Regions from separate parts of the Bacillus salitolerans genome, predicted to be linked through region 1. Evidence: a T-box and tRNA genes for the amino acid it is inferred to sense, from the RefSeq annotation. Region 1 holds a T-box; the other holds one or more tRNA genes.
What was found. A T-box is a leader RNA that pairs with one kind of tRNA and senses whether it is charged. The one in region 1 lies ahead of metG (methionine--tRNA ligase), so its partner is inferred to be a tRNA-Met.

Region 1 (7,698 bases):
TAGCCATAGCCTCCTGCTCCTGGTCTTCCAGCTGGTGTAATATATACATGACTTCTAGTGACTCTAGTGATTCGGCCTACATGTACACGGCCATTTCGATCATTAATTCTGACAACTTTCCCTTGGTAACGACAACATAATCCATATATATCTTGTGACATTTTCTATACCTCCTTTTCTTTTACGTTAATAAGATATGAAAAGGAGAGTCTAGAAGTTTGTACATTTGACTAGTTCTTATTTATTACATAGAAATACACGAAAACCTAGTTTGGTTGTATACTTACTCGTTAGTTCATGATGTTTGTCTAACATTTGATAGAAGGCTTGATCAATTGATTCAGAAATGTTGAATTCTGTAAAATCCAGGTCATCTATTTCTAATTCTTCTAACCTAACACTTATTGCTTCTACTGTTTTGAATCCACTTGTAAGGATTAAATCCTTCCATTCTTGTTCCTGTAAAATTTGATCTATACCATAGTAATCTTTGAGTTCAGTCTTTTCACTTTCTAACAGTGTATCAATTTCGGTCATTTCAATTAGTATTAGAGTTCCTTTTTCCATTAAAACTCTTGAATATTCTTCTAAGGATTTTTGGATGTTTGTAAAAACAGTGACGGATTCTGAAAGAATTAGGTCAAAAAATCCCGACGCAAAAGGAAGGTTTTCTGTACTTGCTTCTTTAACGATAGCCGTCTTGTTTAAGGAAGAGAGGCGCTCATTCGTTTTTGTTATCATTATTGGATGGGAATCAATCGCATAAACGCTACAAGGGTAATGATGACAAATATAACTCGTGGTTTGCCCAGTTCCGCATCCAACCTCTAAAAGATTATGGCAATCTTCCATATTAATTTCAGCTAAGATGGCTCTAGTGAGTGAAAGTCCACCGGGATGGGCACCGCCTATTCCAAACATTGCTAATAAATCTGTATAAGTATAACCCATACTTTGAATCTCCTTTATCAATTTGGTTCTATTAATCATATTCAAAACAATAGGCAAGGTTCTTTTAGAAAGTAAATTGTTTGAAAATGGGTATCCGCCCTTACACAATGAACACAAAGTACATAGTCTATTTTTGAAAGCGTAAGGGAGGTGTCACCATGAGTGGAGTAGGATATGCAGGTGGTTTCGCGTTAATCGTAGTATTGTTCATCCTTTTAATCATTGTTGGATCAGCTTACGTTGGTTACTAATTAATGTTCAATGGTTATTAATCAGTAATCTCTTTTTTAGGAGGTGAAATTAATGGGCTACGGATATTGTGGTTATGGCTATGGAGCTCCGGTAGCAGGTGCTTATTCTGGAGGGAATACATTCGTATTAATCGTTGTATTGTTTATCCTTCTAATCATTGTAGGTGCAGCTTGGTGCTAATCGGTTAAGGAACAAAGGCCTTACACCGCCTTCTAACTAAAGAGGTCAGTCATTTATCGTTTAAATCGATAAGGGCTGACCCTTATTTAGTTAGTACAAATTGTATTATTTTTTTATACTAACCATCCGTTTTGAGGGGATACTTCAGCCTATTTTCAGAAAGCATCTAGGCAGTTTGTTAAATCACCTGGTAACATATGGTCTACGATTGGGAGGGAAGAAAAATGATCGTTAAACCAAATAGACTAAAGAAAGGTGATACTATAGGGATTGTATCTCCATCGTCTCTAGTAGCTGCCTTTTGCCCTGGAAGAACAGAGAGGGGCATACTGTAGCTAAAGAGATAAGGGTTTAACGTGAAGGTGGGGAGGTTTGCGAGAGAGAAGAAGGGACATGTTGCTCGAACTATTCAATAGCGTATTACCGACTTTCATGAAATGTTTCAGGATGAAAATGTAAAAGCAAAAATGTAGACAATAGGTGGATTTAACTCTCATCAATTATTTTATATAAAGTGGGAAAAAGATGAGTATAATGATTTTGCAGTGATTTGTTCAAGGCTAGTTGAATAAAGTCCTTTAATATCTAAAAACTCCTCAGTTTGAATACAATATTGAAGAAGCTCTTGAATAGTGTATTCTAGACTTGACTGTCTCTGAAAGGTACATTGAAATAAGGATTCTAAAAGAGGTTCATCTTGATTGAAATATGTAACTGTAAAACTATTATTATGTTCTTGCAATTGAACAATACGTAGATTTGTTTCCATATAAGCACCTCCTACTATTGAATTGTTTCCAAAATTTTCGTTTTAAATCAAAACGTGTCTAGTAGTTATTCGACATTTCTCGGGAAATATAGACATAGAATCCTTATTGTTGGAACTGAATTTATAATCAAAAAACTATTGATTTTAACTTGTGAATATGGCAATATATTGAAAAAGCAATGATAAGAAAAGTACAATATGAGAGATCTTTTACAGAGAGCTTTGGTAGCTGAAAAGAAGCAAAGGTACACATATTGGAAAATGGTCTTTGAGCTGCATACTGAACACCCATTGGTTTGGGTTAGTAGGCTATGCCGGGAGTTGGCACCCGTTATCCGAGTCACGGTATCGAGAAACAATCTCCGTACCTGCAGAGCCTAATAGTGCGAGCTATTAGGGAATAAAGGTGGTAACACAGGATTTAAACCCTGTCCTTTAACAATTTTTTGTTAATGGATAGGGTTTTTTGTTTTTCTCTCTGTTACCAACAAAATGCTTGTACAGGTGATTGCCACGTTCCGATTATCATTAGGAGGATGAAAAGGATGAATGTATTTATTGGAGGGGCATGGCCTTATGCGAACGGTTCATTACATTTGGGACACATTTCGGCATTGCTTCCGGGGGATATTATTGCAAGGTATTACCGATTAAAAGGAGACTCTGTTTTATATGTATCAGGAAGTGATTGTAACGGGACTCCTATTGCTATACGGTCAAGGCAGGAAGGAAAGGAAGTAAGACAAATTGCTGATTATTATCATCAAGAGTTCGAAGATTGCTTTACGAGACTTGGCTTTTCATTTGATTTTTACACAAGAACTGATGATATTGAACATCATAAAGCTGTGCAGGACATTTTTTTACATTTACTTTCCAAAGATTTGATATACCGTCAGAACGTAGAACAATCTTTTTGTGTTTGCTGTGATCAATTTTTACCCGACCGCTATGTTGAAGGAACATGTCCTCATTGTAGTAGTGAGGCTAGAGGGGATCAATGTGATGCTTGTTCTACTATTTTAGATCCTCTTGAACTATTAAATAGAAGATGTAAACTATGTGGAAATGAGCCTACTATTCATAATACGGAACATTTATATTTTGCATTGTCTACGTTTCAGCAACAGCTTGAAAATTTACTAAGTGATAAAAAGCTAACTTGGAGAGATAACGCAATCTCTTTAACAAAAAGATACCTAAATGAAGGATTACAGAATAGAGCTGTATCAAGAGATTTAAAAGTAGGCGTTCCTATCCCAATTGAAGGATTTGAGGATAAGAAGGTTTATGTTTGGATTGATGCTGTTTCGGGATATTTATCTGCTTCCATGAAATGGTCGCAAGAAAACAATGAAGAATGGGAGCCTTTTTGGAAAGGAAATGATATCAAATCCTACTACATTCATGGCAAGGATAATATTCCATTTCACACCATCATCTGGCCTGCCTTACTCATGGGGTTAGGTGGACTAAATATTCCAACTCATATTATTTCAAGCGAATATTTAACTCTAGAACGAAAGAAGATTTCTACAAGTAGAGAGTATGCTGTTTGGATACCTGATTTGCTTAGCCAGTATGATCCTGATTCTATTCGTTATTATGTGACAATCAATGCACCTGAAAGGCGGGATGCTGATTTTTCATGGAGAGAGTTTGTTTTATCACACAATGGTGAGCTGCTAGGTGCATTTGGGAATTTCATCAATAGAACATTAAAATTTATCGAGAAATCCTTTCATGGTGAATTACCAAGGGGGAATTGCTCTCAAAAGGTTAAAGAAGAACTAAAAGAATTATATGTTAGTATCGGAAAAGGGATTGAAAAAGGAGAGTTGAAAGCAAGCCTTGAAGAGTTATTTGAATATATTCGAGCCGCAAACAAATACTTTGATGAAACAAAACCGTGGCAAACATATAAAGAAGATATTAATACGTGTATAAATACATTATATACGTGTGTCCAAATGATTGCCAATTTGTCTAACCTACTTGATCCATTTTTACCATTTTCAACAAACAGAATTAGAGAATTTTTACATTTACAGGAACCTACATGGTCTTTAATTGAGGTGGAAAACGTCAAAGTAAATCACATCGTTCCATTATTCGAGCGAATCGACACTACTAGGATTGAAGAAGAAAGAAGAAAATTAGGTCTCTAACTCTTACACGCACTGGAAATAATTTCAGTGCGTGTATCCTGTAACTGTGCTAGATATCGGATATGTTTCAACTCATTATTTGTTATAATTGATTCATCTGGAATTCTATAAATATGGGAGGGATGAGTTATATTACTTGAAGCAACTAGTGTTTTAAAGAAATACTATGGCTATGATTCTTTTAGAAAGGGACAAGCCGAAGCGATAGAAAGTGTGATAGCAGGTGAAAACTCTCTTGTATTAATGCCAACTGGTGGAGGGAAATCAATTTGTTATCAAATTCCAGGTTTGTTAGCAGAGGGTACGACACTTGTTATTTCGCCATTAATATCTTTGATGAAGGATCAGGTAGACAGTTTAAACAGTATGGGTATTAAGGCAACCTTTATCAATAGCTCATTGACACAAGAAGAAGTAAAGAATCGAATTCATGCAGCCCATAATGGTGAATTTAAGCTGATATATATTGCTCCTGAGCGTTTTGAATCCCCACAATTCCGTTCTCTTCTTCAAAGTCTTAACGTTTCCATTATTGCAGTGGACGAGGCACATTGTATATCCCAATGGGGTCATGATTTTAGACCAAGCTATCGAACGCTTAGACTTGCTATAAATGAGCTTTCTACAAAACCCGTTATTGTAGCCTTAACAGCGACTGCTACAAATGAAGTTATTCAGGATATATGTAAGCTACTATCGATATCAGACGAACATATTTTCTCTACAGGTTTTAAACGAAAAAACTTACTTTTTTCCATTGAGAAGGGGGTTGATCGAACATCCTTTATCACGAATTATGTAAAGCAACATAAAGACAAATCAGGTATTATTTATGCTTCTACTCGTAAAGATGTTGAATCTCTTTCGAACCATCTTCAAAAATCAGGAATTAAGGTTGGTAAATACCATGCTGGATTGTCTGATCAGGACCGAGAGAATGCCCAAAATATGTTCTTATATGATGACGTGCATGTTCTAGTCGCCACAAATGCTTTTGGGATGGGGATAAACAAATCAAATGTTCGTTACGTTATTCATTACCAGCTGCCTAAAAACATAGAGTCCTATTATCAAGAGGCTGGTAGAGCTGGACGAGATGGAGAGGAAAGTGAGTGTATTCTTTGTTTTGCTCCTCAAGACATACAACTTCAAAAATTCTTAATCGAACAAACGCAATTGCAGCCTGACATGAAGAAAAAAGAATATCAAAAATTACAGTCAATGGTTGATTATTGTCATACTGAAAAATGTCTTCAAGACTACTTTATTCATTATTTTATTCAGGATGTATCTGATCAAACGTGTGGGAATTGTTCAAACTGTATGGATGAACGAGAGAAAGTTGATATAACGAAAGACGCACAAATTATTTTCTCCTGTATAAAGAGAATGAATGAGCGGTTTGGGGTTACTCTAGTTGCACAGGTTTTGAAGGGTTCGGGTAATAAGAGAATTAAAGAGTTTGGATTCCAGCAGTTAACCACTTATGGCCTGCTAAAGAACTATCCAGAAAAGGAAATTACCTTTAGAATACAGTTTCTATTGGCAGAAGGATTCCTTAAACTTTCTGAAGGGCAATATCCTACTGTGTCCTTAACGAAACGTTGTGTCCCCGTATTACGTAATGAAGAGAAAATTTTCCAAAGAAGCTTACGACAACCTGAATCGGTCAGTCAAATTAATGATGGGTTATTTGAGCTTTTGAGAAAAGTAAGGAAAGAAATCTCTTCTATAGAGAACATTCCACCATTTGTAGTGTTCTCTGATTCAACACTTCGTGAAATGAGTGAAATCTGTCCACAAAATTTAGATGATATGCTTGAGATTAAAGGGGTTGGAGAGCAGAAGCTCGCAAAATATGGGCAGCGATTTTTAGACATTATTGTAGATCAAATAGAAAAACATGGTCATCAGCCAACTAAAGAAGTGGTTACATCAGTAAAAAATATGAAAAATGAACACCCTAGTTTTCTAGAAACATATGAACGGTATAAATCTGGGCAATCCCTTCATGAAATAGCTAAGGGTAGAGAGTTGAAAATAATTACGATTCAGAATCACATCATTCAAGCAATTGAAGCCGGCAAGCAAATAGATTGGGAAACAGAATTTTCCATAGAAGAAGAGAAACTGATTTTGGAAACCTATGATAAGGTTGGATCTGAAAAACTAAAACCGCTTAAAGACTTACTTCCAGATGACATTGATTATTTCAAAATAAAATTAGTGCTAGCGAAACAGAAATTAGGTACCATGACTAAAACTCTTGCTTAATGTAGGAGTTTTTTCTTTAAAGACACAAAGAGTAGGAAGAGGTGTAACTATGAAACAATTAGTAAAGTGGCTGCTTGAGTCTACCTATACGGTTGTGTTTACAGGTGCTGGAATGTCTACGGAAAGTGGTTTACCAGATTTTCGATCTGCACTACGAGGCATTTGGAAGAATAGAAATCCGATAGAACTTGCAAGTGTTCAAGCTATGAAGCATAACAGAGATGCTTTTCTAGATTTTTATACAGAACGTATAAAAGGGGTAAAACAGTGCATACCAAATGCAGGTCACTTTACATTAGCAAAGTGGGAAGGTCTAGGATTTGTAAAATCAATTATTACTCAAAATGTAGATGGGTTCCACCATCAAGCGGGTAGTAAGAATATAAGTGAATTACACGGAACTTTACGGTCTGTTCATTGTGAGCAGTGTAACAAATCTTTCTCAAATGATCGATTTCTTCAGTTTCATTATACGTGTGAATGTGGGGGGGCAATTCGTCCTTCTGTCGTACTCTTTGGTGAAGGATTACCTATGCATGCACTTCAAATGGCTGAAGCTGAATCAGCAAAATCAGACTTATTTATCGTACTAGGATCTTCATTACAAGTATCACCAGCAAACTATTTTCCTGTACTTGCAAAAGAACATGGTGCCAAGCTAGTTATCGTAAATTTAGAAAACACTGAACTTGACTATTTAGCAGACCTTCTTATTCAAGATGAGTCAATTGGGGAAGTTTTATCGAGGCTAGACATGGAAATCAATCGTTCAATTTAAAAGGTCCTCATTCAAGAGGACCTTTATTCTTTATCTTTTAAGAAAAATAAATCATGAAACGGTACTAAACCGACATTGTTTAGCGTAGCTCCCACTAAGCTTTTATGAAAAAATGCTTTTTGGGAGGTTGAATACACAGGGATTAGTATATTGTTTTTGAGAAGAAGATCTTCAATGGTTAGAATACCTTTTCTTTGATTTATGGTGTTGTTTTCTTCCTTCGTAGCCTGAATAAGAGCCTCTACCTTCGAACGTAGTTGAGTATCCAAACTAGTTACGACCATGCTAAAAGGTGACTGGTACACATTGATAAGTGAGGAAACTTC
Region 2 (7,698 bases), on a different contig from region 1:
GAGCAAGAAGGTCGAGGAAGTGAAATGAGAGAAGACCGGAACGTACGACCGTACGTGAGGATCTGAACGAATGAAACTGACGAAGAGATTCGCCGCTCATTTTTGTCCGAACCCGAACCCGGAAGTAAAGCTCGAGCGCCGATGGTAGTAAAAAAAGGAGCTTCTGCTAAAGGCGTGCACGTCCTGTGCACAACGCAGAAGTCACCACATCCTGTGGAAGTCCTGTGAGAGTAGGACGTCGCCATGAAAGAAGAGAAAGTGCAGCTGATGAGGCTGCTCTTTTTTTGTTTGGACTGAATTCATAAACTAGCGGTACGAGTTTTTTAATACGATATAGAAATAGTTGCAGTAGCAAAGATTGGGTCATTTCAAAATAATTGAATATAAGCAGAGGTAAGTAAAAAGGAAATGAGGTAAGTAAAAGACAAAACGAGGAAAGTAAAGCGAGGCAGAGGTAATTAAAATCGAAAAAGAGGAAAGTAAAACGCCAAACGGGGTAAGTAAAAGAGAAGCGAGGAAAGTAAAACGTCAAACGGGGTAAGTAAAAAGAGAAACGAGTTAAGTAAAACGCCAAACGGGGTAAGTAAAAGAGAAACGAGGAAAGTAAAACGTCAAATGGGGTAAGTAAAATGGGAAACGAGGAAAGTAAAACACCAAATGGGGTAAGTAAAAGAGAAACGAGGAAAGTAAAATGCCAAACGGGGTAAGTAAAAAGAGAAACGAGTTAAGTAAAACGCCAAACGGGGTAAGTAAAAGAGAAGCGAGGAAAGTAAAATGCCAAACGGGGTAAGTAAAAAGGGAAACGAGGAAAGTAAAACACCAAACGGGGTAAGTAAAAGAGAAACGAGTTAAGCAAAACGTCAAACGGGGTAAGTAAAAAGAGAAACGAGGAAAGTAAAACGCCAAACGGGGTAAGTAAAAAGAGAAACGAGTTAAGTAAAATGCCAAATGGGGTAAGTAAAAGAGAAACGAGGAAAGTAAAACGCCAAACGGGGTAAGTAAAAAGAGAAACGAGTTAAGTAAAACATCAAGTGGGGTAAGTAAAAGAGAAACGAAGCAAGTAAAGAGCAGAAAAGCATGTAAAATCGAAGAATAGACATGTAAAAGGGAAATGAGTAAAGTAAAAAACTTATCGGAATAAATAATACGTAAACAAATCAAGTAAATGAGCTACTAGAAACAAACTTTAACAATGACATGACAATACGAGTCTTGTGTTATCAAGGATAAATACGACTAATTAATCCTATACACGATTGCTCCCAAATCTAAAAAAGATTGATTGACTTTCACTCATCAGAGGAGTAAAGTCAAAATAAAATGTCATGTTAAGGAGTTAGTATGGAATTCTATACGAAGAATGTTCACTACGGAAAAAAAGTGGCTACACCAATAAAAAGCAAAGTAACTCCTATTTACCAATCTTCGGCCTTTACATTTGCGTCTCTACAAGAGTTAGAAGGATTTTATGAAGGGAAGGGAAACTTTTTATATTCAAGAGTAGGTAATCCGAATACTGATGAATTGGGTCAAGCTGTCGCTGCTTTAGAAGGTGCTGAACAAGGTGTTGCAACTTCATCAGGTCTTTCAGCAATATTGGTATCGATTTTAGCTGTAGCTTCTACTGGTGACCATGTTATCGCTCCAGTTGACCTTTATGGTGGAACATATCAGCTAATCGCAAAAGAGCTTAAGGATGTAGGAATAGAATCTACTTTTGTACCATTTGAATCCAAGCATACTATTCTAGAGGCAATAAAGCCTAATACAAGAGTAATCTATAGTGAATCTGTAACTAACCCACTCCTTAGAGTTGAAAATATTGACCAACTTGTAGAGGTTGCTAAAGAATATAAATTAATTTCAATTATTGATAATACTTTTGCTACCCCCTTACTTTGCAAACCAATTAATAAAGGAGTAGATTTGATCATACATAGTGCTACTAAATACATTGGAGGACACAGTGATGTTACTGCCGGTGTAGTAGTAGGGAACAAATCTCTAATGGAGAAGGTTAATCAAAAGGTTGTAAACTTAGGGACTAATTTAAGTCCATTTGAGAGCTGGTTAGCGTGCAGGGGAATCAAGACACTTAGTATTCGAATGGAGAAACAGGCCCAAAATGCAAAGGCATTAGCTGAAGCATTAGTTGGAGTAAAAGGTGTTAAGCAGTTGTTCTATCCCTCGACCTTATCTAGTTTAGGAAACGGTGCTATTGTTACAATTGAACTTGATACGGAATTATGCAGGATGGAAAGCTTCTTTGAGTCATTAGAGTGGATTAAGATTGTACCTACATTGGCAGGGGTAGAAACAACGGTTTCTTATCCAATTGCTACATCTCACCGAGCTCTGTCAGAAGACGACCTTAAAAAACTAGGAATTACTCGTGGAATGGTAAGGATCTCAGCAGGTATTGAGCACGATCAAGACATCATCAAAGCATTTAAAGAAGCTATTATAAAGTCACTTATTTAAAAAAGTGACTTTTTCCTTTATTTAATAAAGAATTTGTGTTACTATAAATATTGTCATCTTTTTAATTATCGTGTGGTGCAGCAACAAGCAGCACTTCAATGAATAAGCTTCGAGTTGTCACGACGCACATTCATCTCTGAATAGTCTTGAAGAGGAAGGGACAGTCAAAATACACTTAACTATGTGTATACACAACTAAATTTATTTTTATTATCGCGGGGTGGAGCAGTCTGGTAGCTCGTCGGGCTCATAACCCGAAGGTCGTAGGTTCAAATCCTGCCCCCGCAACCAACCTATTTACCTTTAGTCATTATACATAATAATACGGTCCCGTGGTGTAGCGGTTAACATGCCTGCCTGTCACGCAGGAGATCGCGGGTTCGATTCCCGTCGGGACCGCCATCTTAACGAAAGTATGCTTTCGTTTTTTTATTTGCATTTTTATGGGGAAAATAAGAAAATGACAATAGGCACCTTAGGATATAAACTCCTAAGGTATTTTTGTTGAATAAATTATCTCAAAAAGTGGTGTTCATATTGGGTATTCATGATGAATTTTCATTTATAAAGGCGATTACTCCAAAGGAGAAACGAAGAGAAGATGTAATTGTGAGTATTGGTGATGATGCCGCAATTTTTAGGACAGAAAAAAATAGTGATACAATTGCATGTACAGATACAATGGTGGAAGACATTCATTTTAAACAAGAAACAATGGAGCCTTTTCATATTGGATTTAAGGCGCTTGCTGCGAATATCAGTGATGTAGCAGCGATGGGGGGGATTCCGCAGTATTATCTTGTCTCCATTGCTATTCCGGAAAAATGGTCTGAAGAGTCCCTAATGGAGATTTATAAAGGAATGGAGCATCTAGCTGAAAAGTATAATATGGATCTTATTGGTGGAGATACGGTCTCGACCTTTGGACCATTGGTTTTGAATGTTACAGTAATTGGAAGCGTTGAGAATGATAGAGGAATAAAGCGCAGTAGTGCAAAGCCTGGTGACGTGGTGTTTATTACAGGAAACATTGGTGACTCTGCTGCAGGTTTACATATTCTTTTAAATGAGAAGGCTAATAAGAATCAATTATCACCCCTGGTATTAAAACATCAAATGCCATTACCAAATGTACAAGCCGGACAACTGTTAGTCAAACAAGATAGGGTCTCCCTCAATGATATCAGTGACGGAGCAGCTAGTGAGGCTATCGAAATTGCTGAAGCAAGCCATGTCGATATCATTCTATATAAGAGCCAGCTCCCGTTTTCTAATGATATTCTTACTTTTGGTTTTGATCGAGCACTAAATTGGGGATTGTTCGGTGGAGAGGACTATGAATTGATTGGTACGATATCACAAAATTCATGGGAGAAAGTGATGGCTGAATTCGCAAAAATAAAGATAAAGATTACCAAAGTAGGAGAAGTTGTAGAAGGCTCCGGAAAAGTTTTTTTACAATCTGAAAAAAGACGAGAACAATTATTAAAGCAAGGATATAATCATTTTGGAACACGGTGATACTATGAAAATTGTAGAATGGATAACACATAACGAGGACGAAACAAAGGCAATTGCTACAAAGCTTGGCCGACAAGCAAGTCCAGGTGATGTTTTTCTTCTAGAGGGAGATCTTGGTGCTGGAAAAACAACCTTTACAAAGGGACTCGCTAAAGGTTTAGAGGTCTCTCGGAACGTAAACAGCCCTACCTTCACGATTATAAAAGAGTATGCAGGTAGACTACCTCTTTATCATATGGATGTATATAGGGTCGAGGATTCATACGAAGACCTGGGGTTTGATGAATATTTTTACGGAGAAGGTGTAACCGTCGTAGAATGGGCACATCTAATCGAGGATCAGCTGCCTAATGAGTATGGAAAAATCGTTATTGAACGAATGGACGATATAAAAAGGAAAATTACCTTTGAAGCAGTTGGTGTTAGATATGAACAATTGTGCGAGGAGTTAGAAAAGAAATGAATATATTATCTATAGATACGTCGTCCTATGTAATGGGAGTTGCCATCATGAGGGATGGACAAATTGTTGGTGAGATTTTAACCAATACAAAGAAAAACCATTCCATTCGCTTAATGCCAGCGATTGATAGTTTAATGAAGGAGTGTGATGTGTCCCCAAAAATGCTACATAAGATTGTCGTAGCAAAAGGACCTGGGTCATATACAGGTGTACGTATCGGCGTAACCGTTGCCAAAACATTAGCATGGACCTTAAATATTCCTATCGTGAGTGTCTCAAGCCTAGAGCAGCTAGCATGGAATGGAAAAAATTTTGATGGTTATATTTGTCCGTTAATAGATGCTAGGAGACAGCATTTGTTTACAGGTCTTTATGAATATAAAAACGGCTCGATGGAAGCCATTATTGAGGATCAAAATATTCAAATCGATGAGTGGGTTTTAAAACTAATAGAGCTCGATAAGAATGTATTATTTATTGGGAATGATGTACCTATCCACCAAGAGACATTACATCAGAAACTTGGAAATCAAACAGTTTTTGCAGAAAAACTGGATTGGAATCCTAAACCGTCTATGTTAGCATTTATTGGAGCAATGAGAGATCCAGAACATACACATTCTTTTGTACCAAGCTATTTGCGATTAGCTGAAGCTGAAGCGAACTGGTTGGCTTCCAAAGAAACTTCCAAATAGGGGGTCTTTATGAACAATTCCATTTCCTTTCGGTTAATGACAGTAGCTGATATTGATCAAGTTTTAATGATTGAGCATGCGTCTTTTACAGTGCCATGGAGCCATGAGGCATTTTATAATGAGATGGTAAATAATCCTTATGCAAGCTATATTATTTTGCAAGAGGGTAATACGATTATAGGATATTGTGGATTATGGGTAGTCATGGAAGATGCTCATATCACCAATATTGCGGTTTTGCCAAGTTACAGAGGTAGAAAATTGGGAGAAGCGCTACTTAATCAAGCAATTGAATTGGCAAAAGCACTAGGTTCAGAGAGGCTGTCCTTGGAAGTCCGTGTTTCGAATCATGTGGCACAATCACTGTACCGTAAATTAGGTTTTCAAAATGGAGGTATCCGAAAAAATTATTACACAGATAATGGTGAGGATGCCTTAGTTATGTGGGTGAATATTCATGAAACATCAGATCATATTAGGAATTGAAACAAGCTGTGATGAAACAGCGGTTTCAATCGTAAAAAATGGACAAGAAATCCTTTCGAATGTCGTGGCTTCTCAAATTGAAAGTCATAAACGATTTGGTGGGGTAGTTCCCGAAATTGCCTCAAGACATCATGTTGAGCAACTGACCCTTGTTTTTGAAGAGGCATTAAAAGAAGCGAATGTCTCGTATGAGGATATTGATGCGATAGCTGTAACAGAGGGTCCAGGATTGGTGGGTGCCCTTTTAATAGGTGTAAACGCAGCAAAGGCACTTGCCTTTGCACATGGCATCCCACTTGTTGGGGTACATCATATAGCAGGGCATATATATGCAAATCGATTTATGAAGGAATTTACGTTCCCGCTATTATCATTGGTTGTTTCAGGTGGGCATACAGAACTCGTTTTAATGAAGGAGCATGGCTCGTTTGAGGTTATTGGTGAAACACGTGATGATGCAGTGGGGGAAGCGTATGATAAAGTGGCAAGAACTTTAGAGTTGCCTTATCCAGGCGGTCCACATATTGACCGTTTAGCACATTCAGGACAGCCAACATTAAACCTGCCAAGAGCGTGGTTAGAGCCAGGCTCTTATGATTTTAGCTTCAGTGGGCTAAAATCTGCTGTCATAAATGCACTTCACAACGCAAGCCAAAGAGGAGAGGTGTTAGCTCCTGAAAATGTAGCAGCTAGCTTCCAAGATAGTGTAATAGATGTACTCGTAACGAAAACTGTGAAGGCTACAAAGGAGTATGGAGTGAAGCAAGTGCTTTTAGCGGGCGGAGTTGCTGCTAATAAAGGATTAAGAGCCGAGCTAGAGAGAGTGTTTCAAGAGATACCTAATGTCGAACTAGTCATACCTCCTTTGTCCTTATGTACGGATAACGCAGCGATGATTGCAGCGGCTGGAAGTATTGCGTATGAAAAAGGGAAACGCTCAGGATTCGACTTAAATGCAAATCCTGGGTTAGAATTAACATCTTTTAACAAAAGCAGTATCTAAAAAGGCTATCATGAGTAGCCTTTTTTATTTTGCGATAATAGTAGTGAATAATCAATCTGTGGATAACCTGTGGATATGTGAATTACTAATTGTGTGTTTTGTGGAAAACTAGTCAAAAACCACGTATTTTCATGTTGGTATTGTGGATAACAATGTGTATATGTGGGTAAAAAAAACACCAACGCTAATATTGTTGGTGTTTTTAGTGAAAGCAAAGAATTATTGTTAGGTTATCCACAAACTGTTTATTCACCTTTCTCAATTAATTCTTCCCATTCCTCCATTAACTGCTCTAATTTTTCATTGGTATGACTCGTTTCATTGTTTAGCATTTGTACTTTTTCGTGATCCTGATAAATTTCTGGATCACAAAGTAACTCTTCATTTTTAGCGATTGAAGCCTCCAGAGCTGAAATCTCTGTTTCAATTTCGTCGAGACGTCTCTTTCGTTGTCTTTCTACCCGTTTTAATTCTTTTTCCTCTTCGTAGCTTAATTTTACTTCTGGTTTTTTTGGATTTATTTCTATAGAAACGGTTTTCTTTTCGAACTGCTCTAATTCAATAAGATTAGCCTTTTTTTCAAGATAATAATCATAATCGCCCAAAAACTCCGTAACATTTCTTCGACCTAGCTCGAGTACTTTTGTTGAGATTCGGTTAATAAAGTATCGATCATGAGAAACAAACAGTATCGTTCCAGGATAATCGATTAATGCATTTTCAAGTATCTCTTTACTATCTAAATCAAGATGGTTTGTAGGTTCGTCTAATATAAGAAAGTTCGCTTTTTGCATCATTAATTTCGCTAATGCCAATCGGGCTTTCTCGCCACCGCTTAAGGTAGATACTTCTTTTAACACGTCATCTCCTGAAAAAAGAAAATTACCGAGAATGGTTCGGATGTCTTTTTCAGGAACAAGAGGATATTCATCCCAGAGCTCATTTAAGACTCGTTTATTTGATTTTAAGTTTGCTTGCTCTTGATCATAATATCCAATAGAAACTCCTGATCCAAACTGGATTGTCCCATTGCTAGGCTTTATTTTCTG

Region 2: it encodes a tRNA-Met, which carries the amino acid that the T-box ahead of metG (methionine--tRNA ligase) is inferred to sense. The anticodon was not compared.

Annotation. Positions count from the first base shown of each region.
Region 1 covers NZ_JBHUEM010000003.1:256,141-263,838, forward strand. Annotated here, with positions in the region: gene ACFSCX_RS02825 (hypothetical protein) at 1-161, opposite strand, end outside; gene ACFSCX_RS02830 (class I SAM-dependent methyltransferase) at 238-951, opposite strand; gene ACFSCX_RS02835 (YjcZ family sporulation protein) at 1,110-1,202, shown strand; gene ACFSCX_RS02840 (YjcZ family sporulation protein) at 1,255-1,383, shown strand; gene ACFSCX_RS02845 (hypothetical protein) at 1,889-2,152, opposite strand; T-box leader at 2,323-2,591, shown strand; gene metG (methionine--tRNA ligase) at 2,698-4,320, shown strand; gene recQ (DNA helicase RecQ) at 4,450-6,594, shown strand; gene ACFSCX_RS02860 (NAD-dependent deacylase) at 6,644-7,372, shown strand; gene ACFSCX_RS02865 (ABC transporter substrate-binding protein) at 7,396-7,698, opposite strand, start outside.
Region 2 covers NZ_JBHUEM010000040.1:198-7,895, forward strand. Annotated here, with positions in the region: gene ACFSCX_RS16900 (trans-sulfuration enzyme family protein) at 1,342-2,481, shown strand; tRNA gene ACFSCX_RS16905 (tRNA-Met) at 2,696-2,772, shown strand; tRNA gene ACFSCX_RS16910 (tRNA-Asp) at 2,808-2,883, shown strand; gene thiL (thiamine-phosphate kinase) at 3,010-4,002, shown strand; gene tsaE (tRNA (adenosine(37)-N6)-threonylcarbamoyltransferase complex ATPase subunit type 1 TsaE) at 4,007-4,465, shown strand; gene tsaB (tRNA (adenosine(37)-N6)-threonylcarbamoyltransferase complex dimerization subunit type 1 TsaB) at 4,462-5,160, shown strand; gene rimI (ribosomal protein S18-alanine N-acetyltransferase) at 5,170-5,646, shown strand; gene tsaD (tRNA (adenosine(37)-N6)-threonylcarbamoyltransferase complex transferase subunit TsaD) at 5,618-6,649, shown strand; gene ACFSCX_RS16940 (ABC-F family ATP-binding cassette domain-containing protein) at 6,895-7,698, opposite strand, start outside.